DNA from 2 places in the Desulfosporosinus burensis genome. Region 2 is predicted to be linked to the other one. Evidence: a T-box and tRNA genes for the amino acid it is inferred to sense, from the RefSeq annotation. Region 2 holds a T-box; the other holds one or more tRNA genes.

Region 1 (7,252 bases), 120 kb from region 2:
GAGAAGAATAGTACCCTCAGGGAGTGGTTTTTCCAACCCGGAAGGGGGAACTGCTAGTTCTTTGAAAATTGCTTTGATTACTTCCCGATTAGTTACTTCAACCGTGCGATTCGCTGCTATCAAACCTGTGGCCTGCAGATTTGGATAATATAGGGTTAATTTAAGAGATTGCTGAGTGGATTCAGAGGGTGTTACCACTGGAGGAGTTGGTGCAGGTGTAGTTGTAGTTGTGTTATCGGGTGATTTGATTGTTTGTGTTCGGGTTGAATTACAGCCAATCAAAAAGGCTCCAGTAAGTAACAGACAGATTGATAAAATCAGCAAAATTAAAGATCGTTTATTCATAAAATATCCACCTTCCTCATAAAGTTCTTTATTTGCACTCTTCAGAACCTGAGTTGGATTTTTGATTAGATCTATACTATCATGCTTTTCAAGTATGGAAAAGGGTGGCTCGGGGACCACAATTTGCCCTAAGTAGATCAATGGTAAAAGTAAGAATAAATAATTGTCGAAGTAAGCAGGTATTCTTTTTGAAAAAGGAGAATTAGGTATACTTAGTTAGTGCTCCATGCTCCTAATAAAATCTGACAACTTGAATTAAAGAACTAAAAAGAGGATTTTGTGAATTCTCGGCGAAGAATTGTATAAGACATGGGTTGACAAACTATATTAATTGTGGCTGAGAATTGAAAGGCGAGAAATGTGAACAATCGGCTTCATGAAGAGTTTATACCGGAAGAGATAATCGAGGAAGTGCGATTGCGCACAGATATCATTGAGGTAATATCTGAATATGTCAGTCTCCAGCGCAAGGGGAACAACTATTGGGGACTTTGTCCGTTTCACTCGGAAAAGACACCAAGTTTTTCAGTGTCCGCCGAGAAACAAATGTTTTATTGTTTTGGGTGTAACTCTGGAGGAAATGCTTTTTCATTTGTTATGAAGAAGGAAAACTGGTCTTTTGTGGAAAGTGTTCAGAATTTGGCCAACCGATATGGCGTAGCACTTCCTGAAAAATCACTCTCTCCGCATGAACGAGAAGAAAATCGACTTCGTCGAAGGTGGGAAGAAATTCATGAATGGGCTACCAGTTATTATCAGGACATTTTAGTAAGGCTGCCTGAGGGAGAACCCGGACGAGTTTACTTTGCTAAACGTGAGGTCGATCTGGATACGATCAACCGCTTTCGTCTTGGTTATGCTCCGGAACGCTGGGACGGCTTACTATCTTACATGCAGGAACGTGGGGTTCAGCCACATGAATTGGTAGGAGCAGGGCTGGCCTTAGAAAAAGTGACATCTGGTAAAGTAAGCCGGTACTATGATCGTTTCCGCAATCGCGTACTCTTTAGTATTCTTGATCGGCGCTACCATACTATTGCCTTCGGGGGGCGGGTTCTGGATGATTCACTGCCTAAGTATCTGAATTCTCCTGAGAGCACGTTCTATAATAAGGGCCATCATCTCTATGGGATGCATCGTGCGCACCAAGGAATTCGTGAAGAAGGTTACGCTCTATTAGTTGAGGGTTATATGGATGTCATTGCGCTGCAAAATGCTGGGTTCCCGAATACTGTGGCCTCCTTAGGTACTGCGTTAACACGGAATCAGGCGACTCTATTAAAGCGGTATGCACAACGCGTTGTTCTTCTCTATGATTCGGATGAGGCAGGTGTTCAAGCTGCTTTGAGAGGGGGAGAAATCCTCTGTGATGTCGGGATCCGAGTGGATGTCTTAACCTTGAGTGGAGCAAAAGATCCGGACGAATTTTTAAAGAGCTATGGCTTGGAAGAGTTTAAACGATCATTAAGCCGGGCGTTAACTTATGTAGAATTCAAATATCGGACATTTGTCAAGAACAAGCTTCCACAGACTATTCCTGAAAAAGCTGAAATAGTGATGAAATTAGCTCCAGACATTCTGAGAGTGAACAGTCCGGTTGAACGAGAAGGATATGAACGCTTTTTAAGTCTGGAACTTGGCCTTACTTTGGAAGCTGTGCAGCGTGAGATTGTAAGTCAGGAACCGAAAAAAGCTAAAAAGGAGCGAGAACACGAATATTCTCAACAAAAACAGGTTAGTTCTGGGAAAAATAGAGATAATATTAAGGGTACCATTATAGGTAAGGGTATTATCGAACAGCCCCAACCGACAGTCTATTTAGGGGGTTATCGCGCAGAGCGAATGCTTTTACGATTGCTATTAGAAAATAAGGCTCATTTGCCGAGAATTAAGGAAAGACTAGGAGAATCCTTTTGGAAACTTCCGGCACACCAGCAAATTTTTAAGTATCTCAACCAGGATGGCGTATTGCCCGCGCATAGCGACGAAACGGTTCAAAGCTGTTTGGCTAGCCTGCTCTTGGAAGAGTTAGATATATCTCAAACTGAGCGGCTTTTAGAGGATTGCATAAAGGGCATTCTTTCAACGCAAGTAGAGGAAAGAGTGGAAGATCTTCAAGCGCGCATGGCAACTTTAGAAAAATCCGGTGACATGGCAGGGGCTATGGCTCTGTTGAAAGAGATAGGAGAGCGGTTGAAACGTGGCGAATAGTAAGGTCGTAGGCACCCAAAAGAATGATCCGAAGAAAGGTGGGGGACAGGTGAACGATGAACAAAAAATGGACAACGTCCAAGCCCTCATTCAGAAAGGCAAAAAGAAGGGTTCCATAACCTATCGAGAGATTATGGATGCTCTCCAAGGGATTGAGCTTTCTGCGGATCAGATAGATGATATCTATCAACAACTTGGTCGGATGGGAATAGATGTGGTGCCAGAGCCTGGAGAAGTTGAACTCGAAATCATGAAAAAGGGCAAAGATGACGATGACGATGACATCGTAGAGGATCCTGAGGATGAGGTCGAAGAAGAAGCTGAAGTGGATCTTTCCGTTCCTGAAGGAGTGGGAATTGATGATCCAGTTCGCATGTACCTCAAAGAAATTGGACGAGTTCCTCTACTTTCAGCGGATGAAGAAATCGAACTGGCAAAGCGGATGGAGGAAGGCGACGAGGAGGCAAAGCGGCGACTAGCCGAAGCCAATTTGCGTCTAGTGGTCAGTATTGCCAAACGGTATGTAGGACGAGGTATGCTTTTCCTAGATTTAATTCAAGAAGGTAATCTGGGGCTGATTAAGGCTGTCGAGAAGTTTGATTATATCAAAGGGTTTAAGTTTAGTACGTATGCTACCTGGTGGATCCGCCAAGCGATTACTCGTGCCATAGCCGACCAGGCCCGGACGATCCGGATTCCTGTGCATATGGTAGAAACCATAAACAAATTGATCCGAGTTTCGAGGCAACTCTTGCAGGAATTGGGAAGAGAACCAGCTCCTGAAGAAATCGCTAAAGTGATGGATATTCCCGTTGAACGAGTACGGGAAATTATGAAAATTGCCCAAGAACCCGTTTCTTTAGAGACCCCGATCGGGGAAGAAGAAGACTCTCATCTGGGAGATTTTATCCCTGATGATGATGCACCAGCACCGGCGGAAGCTGCGTCGTTCATTCTTTTAAAAGAGCAATTGGAAGAAGTTCTGGAAACATTAACCCCTCGTGAGGAAAAAGTTCTCAGATTGCGCTTTGGACTTGATGACGGTCGGACGAGGACATTGGAAGAAGTGGGACAGGAATTCGGTGTCACCCGTGAACGAATTCGTCAGATTGAGGCTAAGGCTTTGCGGAAATTGCGCCATCCAAGTCGCAGTAAAAAGCTTAAGGATTATTTAGAATAAATGACAGTGAACTTGTTCGGAGGCCCGTTCCAACAGGAACGCTTCGAGGCGAAGGGCGGACTCTACCTCACCTAGAACCCCCCAAAAATATACAATGGGGGGTCCTGAAAAAGTGGATTGATTCCAGAGGATAAAATTTCTAATAAAGATAATCACAAAAAGACTTGACTACAGCGAATGAATTACGTATAATAACCCGTGCAAGAGATTCCTCGATAGCTCAATGGTGGAGCAACCGGCTGTTAACCGGTAGGTTGTAGGTTCGAGTCCTACTCGGGGAGCCATTAGTTTTGTAGCATACTACGGGCCCATAGCTCAGCGGTAGAGCCCCCCGCTCATAACGGGTTGGTCCTAGGTTCGAATCCTAGTGGGCCCACCATTTCGAAGTTCGAGGCGCGATGTTCGAAGTTCGAAATGGTGGAAGAGACAAATCGATGTTCGAGGTGCGGTGTTCGTAGTTCGAACCCAAAAAGACAACGAAATATTGAATTCGTTGTTCAAACGGTTATTGAACAACGAATAACAAATATCGAATTAGGGCGATTAGCTCAGCGGTAGAGCGCATCCTTCACACGGATGAGGCCACTGGTTCGAGACCAGTATCGCCCACCAGTGATAGCAAGGTTTTCAGCCTTCTACATAAATTAGAAACTTATTGTACAGTTACTTGTACAGTTACGACATCAATTTGCGTATAACTACCTAGCACTTTTCCTTTTTGGGGGGAGGTGCTTTCTTTGTTGTTGTCCTTTAATAAGTAATTTTGCTCTTGGCCTCGGTCTGTAATCTAGGCATGACATGAGTGGTAATCTTAAATCGTACCAGTTGTCGCAAACAATAGGCTGAAATTGATGTTCGAGTTCAATTTGTGGTCTTTTCTATAACTCACCTTGGTCTGTGCGGGGATGTTTATTTTCAAATTAGGTCAGATATGAGGACCAATGTCCTATTCCAAGACTTCAAGTTAATGATATTATTAAGCATGACTTATATCAAAAATAGATTAAGTATCTTATAGCAAAATTATTAACACTTTACTTAGCTCTCCTCCTTTTTCTATACCCCTCCTAGTGAGGGGATTTTTATTTATATTTTATGACCCATAAAATTTCTATTGCATTCACAGGGCAAAATGTGGTAGTATGCTAGTACAGAAATAATGAAACAATGTTTTACTATATGAAACGTATAACGTTAATCAGTCAACCAGATCCAATCATTTGAATAATCGTTTATATCCTCCAACAATAATTAAGAGACAGTCAGCTAACCTTTATTGTGTAATGAACTAGAGGTAGAGAAAACTTTACCGTAACTGTGAAACGTAGTTTCACTATATAGAACGAAAGCATTTTCAGTCGTTTTTGTTACGGTTTCTATTTAATAAAGTTAACCTAAAAAAACGCAAGAGAAGTAAAGGAGGAAGATTGGTATGGCACTTTGGGGAGTCGAAAAGGTAGAGGAACAGGGTTGGGGAGAAGTAAAAGCTGAAACAAAGAGAATGACAGGAGCCCAATTTATCGTGACATTTTTGGCTCGTAAGGGAGTGACTCAGATTTATGGTATTCCAGGGGCTGCCATTCTGCCTTTTTACGACGAGGTATTTGAGCGCGAAGATATGCGCTCGATTAATGTTCGCCATGAGCAAACAGCAATTTTTATGGCAGACGGTTATGCCAGATCGACGGGTAAAGTGGGGGTTTGCGCAGCTACCTCTGGTCCAGGCGCAACCAATTTTCTGACGGGACTCTATAGCGCCTATGGAGATTCTATTCCATTACTAGCTATCACGGGCCAAGTTCCTACCGACTTACTGGGAACCGATGCTTTTCAAGAAGCGCCGATTGTGGAAATGGCTACACCAGTCACTAAGGCAGCGTACTTGGTTAAGAAGACGTCTGAGTTGCCTAAGGTGATGCAAGAGGCTTGGAAATTGGCGACGCAGGGTAGAAAAGGCCCGGTCTTAATCGATCTTCCTATTGACGTCCAAAAAGGAATTATAATAATTAATGTCGAAGATTATTTGAATGAAGAGATCGTTAGTCCCATAACGGAAGTAACACATAGCCAATTAGAACAGGCTTTAACGATGATTCAAGAAGCTGAGAGACCGATAATTATGGTTGGAGGAGGAGTTGTTTTAGGAAACGCCTCGGAAGAACTTTTGGCTCTGGCTGAATTACTCGAGATTCCTGTCGTTTCCACGCTCATGGGGAAGGATGGGTTTCCAAATTATCATAGGCTCTATGCAGGAATGGTGGGGACCATGTGTCAGACTCCGCTAGGTAATAAAACCCTTCTGGGTTCCGATCTTATCCTAAATCTAGGAGGAAGGTTCGACAGTCGGAGTACAGGAGCCATGGCGGTTTTTAAAAAGGGCCGTAAAGTGATTCATGTCAATATCGATAAAACAGAACTGTCTCGAAATGTACTTGCGGAACTGGAGATTGTTTCAGATGTGAAAGACTTTTTACGGCAATTCAACCATCGGATTCGCAGAAGTGCGTACAAGCCTAAAACAGAGGCTCAGGAAAGGGTTCAAATTCTTCAAGAAGATAGGATAAAGCTTGCTCGTCAAACGGACTTCGAGACGCGACCGATGAAACCTCAGCAGGCTATAATTGAAGTCAGAAAAGGTCTACACAGGAATGCGATTGTAACCTTGGATTGTGGGTTGAGTCAAATCTGGGCCACTCAATTATTTGAGGCCTACGAGCCTCGGACGTTTTTAATAACAGGACGGGCAGGCACCATGGGGTGGGGGTTAGGGGCAGCTATGGGAGCCCAGCTCGCATATCCTCAACGTCAAGTTGTCAATTTATTGGGGGATGCGAGCTTGGGAATGTCGCTACAAGACTTAGCTACGGCCGCAAAACACAATATTCCGGTGGTGGTCGTTGTCTTAAACAATTCACTCTTTGGTCTGATTCGACAGCAACAAAACCTGCTTTTCAACCGCAGATGGATTTCCACGGAATTAGACTACGAAAACACTGTGCAAGGGCATCAAAGGGGCTTGGATTTTGTCGCTACGGCCAAAGGAATGGGTGTAGAAGCTGAATTAATAGACAAGCCTGAAGAGATCACTGAAGCTCTAGCGCGTGCGTTTAGCACCAATCGCCCATATCTAATTGAGATCCTGGTTGATCCGGATGCACAATGTTCAGTTTCTCTGGATGGAACTATTAGTGGAGTTAAGGAACTTAATTAAGAGGTATATAGGTATTTTGTGAGAAGGGTTCAAGCCAGGAACTCGTTAGCCAAAGCTGAACATCGAGACTTCGGTGGGATTTTTGCCCCTTCACCGTGAAGTGTTCCTAGGGAAAATGCGGCTTGGGCGAAAGCAATCCCGGCACAATAATAATCGTTAATGGTAGCGATACTTATAAAAGTGTCTTGAAAGTAGATAAAATAGTCAGCAGAAAGGAAGATCACTTATGGGTTCAGATCTTAAGAATTTCGTCGCAAATCTTTCATTCCTATTTACAGAATTGCCTTTTATGGAGCGGTTTAGGG
Region 2 (7,252 bases):
AGTAGAGGTTATTCTTCCGGAAAATTTACCGCCTGTATTAATAGGAGAAGACTTACTGAGTCAGCTACTTTTAAACCTTTTAGAAAATGCCGTTAAATATACATCCGAGGGGCGTGTCTGGTTACATGCTCAAGTGGGGCTGAAAGAAATCCACCTTGAATTTGGAGATACGGGCTGTGGAATACCAGAGGATATTTTGCCACGGATCTTTGAGCGTTTCTATCGAGTCGATAAGGCTCGCTCACGTGAACAAGGAGGAACGGGACTGGGGCTAAGTATTGTAAAGCACATGGTAGAAGGCATTGGTGGTAAAATTAGCGTTGATTCTCAGCTGGGGCTCGGAACCGTTTTTACTTGTGATTTGCCAAGGGCTATATCGTAAGTTAATAGTTCGTAGTTCGCATCGAATATCGAACTAGCCAGGGAAGGCAAAAATGGAGGGCAAAAATGGAGGAGAAAAAAAGAAAGCAGATTTTCTGGTTTTGGAGTATAGTGCTCATCGTTTTGGCGGGTGGTGTCGTATGGTTATATCGTTCGAGTTTGACAGCGGGGTCTATAAAATATGCTGTAGCCGAAACGGGGACGATCACTCATGAACGGAAAGTGATGGCGACATTTGCCAATCAAGAAACGTTGGTGCTTGCTCCAATCTCTGGAAAGATCCAATATGTGGGCGAAGATGGGCAACGTTTCAGGCGTGGAGAGGCTGTAGCAACCATCCAAGCGGATGGCGCAGCCCCTGGAACTAAACGTGAGAATGCTCAAAACCAAATGATTCAGGCAGTGACGAGCGGGCTGTTTTTTCGCCAGAACGATGGTTTAGAATTAATTCTAACCAGTGAAAACCTTACTACGATGGATTTAGAGAAGTTATTGGCACAGACTGGCAACATGAAAACCTCGGCTGCTACGGTTCAAGCTGGGGAAGTCGTGGGAAAAATCGTCAATAATCTCATACCGACTAAGGCCTTTCTTGAACTCCCAAGTGCCGATCAACTCGAGGTGGGAAAGACGTTACGGATAACGACTGGAAATCAAACGGTCAACGTCAAGATTTTACGTAAATCTGATCAACCCAAAGGTGCAATTGTACAGTTTCCTCACTATGTCGATGGTTCAGTGGCCGATAGGCATCATGAAGTGACTTGGATCTATCGTCCAGCGGTCACGGGTGTTCTCATTCCGAAGAGTGCGCTGTGGACGAAAGGAGAGGAACTTGGAGTCTTTCTGGCGAGTGAGGGTGTTGTGCAATTTAAAAAGATCAAAGTCCTTGACCAGGATGAGGATCAAATCTGTATCGAAAATATCCCGAGTGGTATTCCTGTCGTGATAACCCCACGTGATGGATTAGAAGGATTAGTAGCCAACGTAAAAAATATCTAGGTTTGGGCTTCAAAAGCAGGGAAACTGCCAAAGAACGTAGAATTTACTGCGAAGGGGATTTTCTGATGTTGGTGAGTGATATAGAACAGCGCTTAGTCGAGGTCCGGCAAAGGATTGATGAAGCAATAGCGCGTGGTACAAGAGATCCCAGGACCATTCGATTATTAGTCGTGTCTAAGACCCAACCAGTTGCATGTATCGAGCAGGCTTATCGGGCTGGACAACGAGCATTTGCAGAGAATCGTGTCCAAGAATGGTTAGAGAAGGCTCCTCTTCTTCCCAATGATTGTGAATGGCATCTGGTGGGAAGGCTACAGACTAACAAGGTTAAATACTTAGATCAAAACGTTTCAATGATTCATTCACTGGACAGATTTCCTCTTTTGGAGGCTCTTAACGCACATGGAGCAGGTTGTGGTATTACTTGGTCGACCCTTGTCCAAGTTAATGTCGCCAAGGACCCTGCCAAGGCCGGCCTCGCGCCTGAGGAAGTTCCGGATTTTCTCAATTCTATTAGAGATTTTCCCTTTGTCCGAGTTCGTGGGTTCATGACCATTGGGGCATTGGAGGCTAGCATTGCTGAGACGCAAGAGTTTTTTCGACAGCTTCGGGATCTACGTGATACTTTACAATCTCGGAAATGGGATGGGGTTGAATTACGCGAGCTTTCAATGGGAATGAGTCAAGATTTTGAATTGGCTATAGAAGAAGGGGCAACCTTTGTTCGTGTAGGACGGCAGATCTTCGGTGAACGCGAATAATGCGTAGTGAACGTAAATAGAGAATAGTTATATAGAAAATAGTGTACCTGGAAAGGGAGGAATATTAAGTGGCTAAATTAATTGACAGGGTTATCGGTATTATGGGATTTGCAGATGAGGAACCAGAAGAAGATATTCTGGAAGAAAATGATCGAGAAAAGAATCTTCAAGAAGAGGTACGTACCAGCCGTAAAAATGCTCAGGTCGTAAGTATACACACTCAAAAGCAAATGCGTGTGGTGGTTATGGAACCAAATTCCTTTGAAGAAGCTCAAAATATTGCAGATCAATTGAAAAATCGCCGACCGGTTATCGTTAACCTCGAAAACGCAGAAAAAATGCTAGCAAAACGCATTGTGGATTTCATAAGTGGGACAACCTATGCCTTAAATGGTAACATGCAAAAAGTAGGAAACGGGATCTTTTTGTTTGTACCAAACAATGTCGATATTTCAGGTGAGATGCGCGATGAGCTGAAAGACAAAGGATTGTTTTGGACCAGCTCAAAATAAGGAGGGATTCTCATTTTGTTCATTGTGCAAATTATTAGTCAAGTAATTTCGATCCTCATATATGCAATTTTCGCAAGAGTAATATCGTCCTATCTTGGTCCCAAATGGTCGCCAGCCAATAATAAATTTGTTAATATAATTTACGACATCACTGACCCAATTATTAAGCCATTTCAACGTTTTCAGATTGGTAACGCTTCTATGGCAATTGATTTTTCCCCAATCTTTGCTATCATTGCTCTGAATATAATCCAGTGGCTTTTATATAAAATATTCTAGTATGAAACCAACAATAGATCGTAGGGGACTTAGATATTGGGATGAAAAAGAAACACGTCTAATAGCAGCCCATATCTTGGATCTAGGAGAAGCTGTTTATAATGGAGACGCTAAACAAGTTACACCTTTTTTAACCGGTGCCATGCTGGAATGGGCTGAAAGCGTGCTTAGAAAAGAACATCTCGCCTTTATGACTGAAGGGGGATTTCCAGAAGCAGAACGTGTTCGGATTCTCCTAGGTCCATGGGGAGAAGCTTTGAATTCAAAAGATGCTGACATCGCGCTGCTTTGGGTGCGTTCTCTAGATGCTCGAGCTCAACTGGAACATCGGCAGATCTTGGGTTCTCTGATGGCCCTAGGTTTTAAGAGGGATGTTTTGGGGGATATTCAAGCTGGACCAGATGGTTTTTATGTTGCTTCAACGACTGAGATCGCCCCGTTTATCATTAATCAATGGACCCAAGCAGGGCGTGAGAAGATTGAAGTTGCGCTCTTTAATGAGAAACCAGTAGTGAATGCTGACCAAGGTGAGGCGCGCCGTATTACTGTAAGTTCCGCGCGGCTTGATGCGGTGGTGGCCAATGCTTTTGGAACTTCTAGGGCAGTTGCTCAGGAATGGATTACTCAAGGCAAAGTAAGAAGAGATGGGGTTGTGGTCAGCAAAGCCGAGACGGAAGTACAGCCTGATGATATGATCTCTTGCCGAGGGTATGGGAGAATAAAGCTTTTGGAATGTTCCCAGACCCGCAAAGATAGGACAGCATGGCAAATCGTACTTTTTCGGTCACAACGGCATTAGGAGGGTAATCAATGCAAATAACTCCTCTTGATATTCGAAATAAAACGTTCCGCAAAGGGATTCGGGGTTATCAATGTGAGGAAGTAGAAAAGTATCTCGAAAGTGTTAGCGCAGAGTTCGAATCCGCGTATACCGAAAATTTCGAACTGAAAGAAAAATTAAAAGGGTTGGAAACGGAAGTCGGCCATTATCGTAAAATCGAGAATACCTTGCAACAGACTCTTGTTTTGGCTCAGCAAACAGCCGAAGAAGTGAAGGAAGTTGCGCGTCACGAGGCTGCACTCCTTCTTAGAGAAGCTGAACAAAAGAAGCTGAGCAAAGTGTCTGAAGCCCAAGAAAAGTGGGAAGAAATCCAAGAAGAAATTCAGGGACTTTCGAGAAAACGTGATTTATTACGGACTCAGCTTAAATCTTTTCTGTTGGCTCACCTAGATTTGGAAGCATTGCAGGAAAGAGATGAGGGTATCGCGTAAAGGTTCTGTTGGCATATGTTGCTAATCTGTCTGTATTCATGGTAAAATAATCTATAGATGATTTGAAGGAGAAGGATTATAAATCGATGTATACATTAATTAGTGAGATATCTCCAGATTTTCTCATTCAAGGGTTTGGACTGCATCAGGATGAGAATAAAATTTATGTCGGGAAATTAGGAGGACAAGAGCTCCAACTTGTACCTTCCGTCGATAATTTAGATTCACTAAAGGATACGAAGTTTTTTAGTGTTGGATTTGCAGAAGCAGACCATCATTTTCGCCCAGGAGATGTCTTGATGACTGGAAGTGATGATTTGCTGGATCGGGCGTTTTTAGCGATGGATGAAATTGAGCAACGTGCCGTAGTTGTCAGTTTAACGCCCTCTCAGGATGATAAGCATTTGCACTTTTCCAAAGATCAAATGGATCCCCTTGTTCAAGAATGGAAGAAACGAAAGATTTCCTTCCTGTGTTTGTGGATGGTGGATCCGATCGAGTCGGAAGGACGAGCCAAGCTGGTCACTATCTTGCGCAAAGTCATCGCTAAGGACTAATTTAATTTAACAAGCGTTAATCTTGGAAAACACAGTGAAAAGGACAGTTTTTGTCAAAGGTTTTCCCAAAGCGAGCGGGAAATGGTGTAAGCCCGTGGAGTCTGACAGAAAGATCACCTTGGAGTGTAGGGCTGAAATCTAAGTAAGTTTCTTACGGTTTGTCACCGTTAACTGACTTCCGAGTGGCTAGTTTTGGCGACAAGGGTGGTACTGCGAGTGATCTCGTCCCTTTTTAAGAGGGACGAGATTTTTAACTATTTAAGTCAGAGGTAATTCCTTGAATTACCCTAGATCGTGCATCGTAATTAAGGAGGAAATTTCAAAATGGATTATCGTACTACTCTCAATTTGCCGGAAACGGATTTCCCAATGAGGGGAAATCTCCCTAAAAGGGAACCGGAGATCCTGAAATCATGGGAAGAGGATCATCTATATCAAAAGGTGCAGAAGGCACGTGCAGGACGTCCTAAATACATCCTTCATGACGGTCCGCCTTATGCTAATGGGGATATTCATCTTGGACATGCGATCAACAAGGTATTGAAAGATATCGTCGTTAAATATAAGACGATGATGGGTTTTGATGCCCCCTATGTTCCTGGCTGGGATACCCATGGTCTTCCTATCGAACAACAAGTGATCAAGAAACTGGGCGTGAATCGTCACGCTGTCTCTGTGTTAGAATTTCGTAAGAACTGTAAGGACTATGCCGAAAAATATGTGGGGATTCAGCGTGAACAGTTTAAGCGACTCGGAGTACGAGGGGATTGGGAAAATCCTTACCTCACCTTACAAAAGGAGTATGAGGCCGCGCAAATCGGAGTCTTTGGAGACATGACCCATAAAGGGTACATTTACAAAGGTTTGAAGCCAGTCTACTGGTGTCCTTCCTGTGAAACAGCTCTGGCTGAAGCTGAAATCGAATATGCCGATAAGCCGGCTACTGCTATTTATGTCAAATTTGCTGTACGAGATGGGTTAGGTGTCCTTAATCAGGAAAATTCGTATGTCGTAATTTGGACCACGACCCCTTGGACGCTTCCAGCAAATCTGGCTATCAGCGTTCATCCAGAGTTAACCTATGCGGTTGTCTCCGCACAGCAAGAACATTGGATCGTTGCTGAGGGTATGCTGGACTCCTTGCGTTCACTGTGGAAGATGGAACTTCCAGTTGAGCAGACCCTCTCTGGCAAAGAACTTGAGGGCGTTATTTGTAAAAACCCCTTGATTGATCGTGACTCTGTGTTGATTTGCGGAGAACATGTTACCTTAGAAGCTGGAACAGGATGTGTTCATACAGCGCCAGGTCATGGAGAAGATGACTTTCTGGTGGGCAAGAAATATGGATTACCCGTCCTATGTCCAGTTGACCATCAAGGGAAATTCACTTCGGAAGCCGGGGTCTATGCTGGTCAAAAAACTGGCAAAGCCAATCCAGTCATTGTGGAAGATCTCAAGAATACTGATAATCTCGTCATTGAGGAGACGATTGAACATAGTTACCCTCACTGTTGGCGTTGCAAGAGCCCGATTATTTTCCGAGCGACAGAACAATGGTTTGCATCTATAGATGGATTTAGACAAGCAACGTTAGATGAGATCGAGAAGGTACGCTGGATTCCTGCTTGGGGTAAGGATCGAATCTTTAACATGATTGCCGATCGTGGAGATTGGTGTATTTCTCGGCAAAGGACTTGGGGAGTTCCAATTCCCATCTTCTATTGTGAGGATTGTGGAAAGGTGTTAGTCAATAACCACACGATCTCGTTTCTGCAGAAGATATTCCGTCAAGAAGGGTCAGACGCTTGGTTTGCACATTCTGCTACGGAATTGTTACCGGAAGGGTTTACCTGTGATTGTGGTGGAACTAAATTTCGCAAAGAGACCGATATTATGGACGTCTGGTTTGATTCCGGTACGAGTCATGCTGGGGTCTTAAAACAACGGGATCATCTAGCTTGGCCTGCGGATCTCTATTTAGAAGGTTCGGATCAGCATCGGGGCTGGTTCAATTCCTCATTATCTACGGCAGTGGCCGCTTTCGGTCAAGCACCTTACCGCAACGTGCTGACACATGGCTTTGTTGTCGATGAGCAAGGGCGTAAGATGTCCAAATCACTGGGCAATGGTGTAGACCCGCTTAAGGTCGTTCAAGAATTGGGTGCAGATATTTTACGTTTATGGGTTAGTTCAGTCGATTATAAAAATGATGTCGCTGCTTCTCCTCGGATTATGAAGCAAATGTCCGAAGCCTATCGGAAGATTCGTAACACCCTTCGTTTCTTATTGAGCAATCTCAATGACTTTGATCCTGCGAAAGATAAAGTTTCCTATCAGGAACTTCAGGAACTTGACCGTTGGGCTCTGCTTAAGCTCTCTAAAGTGGTTGAACGCGTACTTCAGGGTTATGAAACCTATGAATTTCACTGGGTCTACCATACAATTCATAATTTCTGCACGGTTGAATTAAGTGCCATTTACTTGGACA

Evidence for each region. The T-box of region 2 lies ahead of ileS (isoleucine--tRNA ligase). A T-box ahead of a tRNA ligase gene usually reads a tRNA of that ligase, here a tRNA-Ile.
Region 1: it has a tRNA-Ile gene. The T-box ahead of ileS (isoleucine--tRNA ligase) is inferred to sense a tRNA for this amino acid. The anticodon was not compared.

The regions. Positions count from the first base shown of each region.
Region 1 covers NZ_BAAHYN010000003.1:249,208-256,459, reverse strand. The annotation lists gene ACYQ3Q_RS06555 (GerMN domain-containing protein) at 1-345, opposite strand, end outside; gene dnaG (DNA primase) at 706-2,556, shown strand; gene rpoD (RNA polymerase sigma factor RpoD) at 2,546-3,736, shown strand; tRNA gene ACYQ3Q_RS06540 (tRNA-Asn) at 3,946-4,020, shown strand; tRNA gene ACYQ3Q_RS06535 (tRNA-Ile) at 4,041-4,115, shown strand; tRNA gene ACYQ3Q_RS06530 (tRNA-Val) at 4,274-4,348, shown strand; gene ilvB (biosynthetic-type acetolactate synthase large subunit) at 5,169-6,947, shown strand; gene ACYQ3Q_RS06520 (hypothetical protein) at 6,977-7,171, opposite strand; gene ACYQ3Q_RS06515 (hydroxypyruvate isomerase family protein) at 7,174-7,252, shown strand, end outside.
Region 2 covers NZ_BAAHYN010000003.1:127,171-134,422, reverse strand. The annotation lists gene ACYQ3Q_RS05915 (sensor histidine kinase) at 1-382, shown strand, start outside; gene ACYQ3Q_RS05910 (biotin/lipoyl attachment domain-containing protein) at 448-1,383, shown strand; gene ACYQ3Q_RS05905 (YggS family pyridoxal phosphate-dependent enzyme) at 1,449-2,144, shown strand; gene ACYQ3Q_RS05900 (cell division protein SepF) at 2,213-2,656, shown strand; gene ACYQ3Q_RS05895 (YggT family protein) at 2,681-2,935, shown strand; gene ACYQ3Q_RS05890 (YlmH family RNA-binding protein) at 2,937-3,734, shown strand; gene ACYQ3Q_RS05885 (DivIVA domain-containing protein) at 3,746-4,207, shown strand; gene ACYQ3Q_RS05880 (hypothetical protein) at 4,294-4,764, shown strand; T-box leader at 4,790-4,997, shown strand; gene ileS (isoleucine--tRNA ligase) at 5,089-7,252, shown strand, end outside.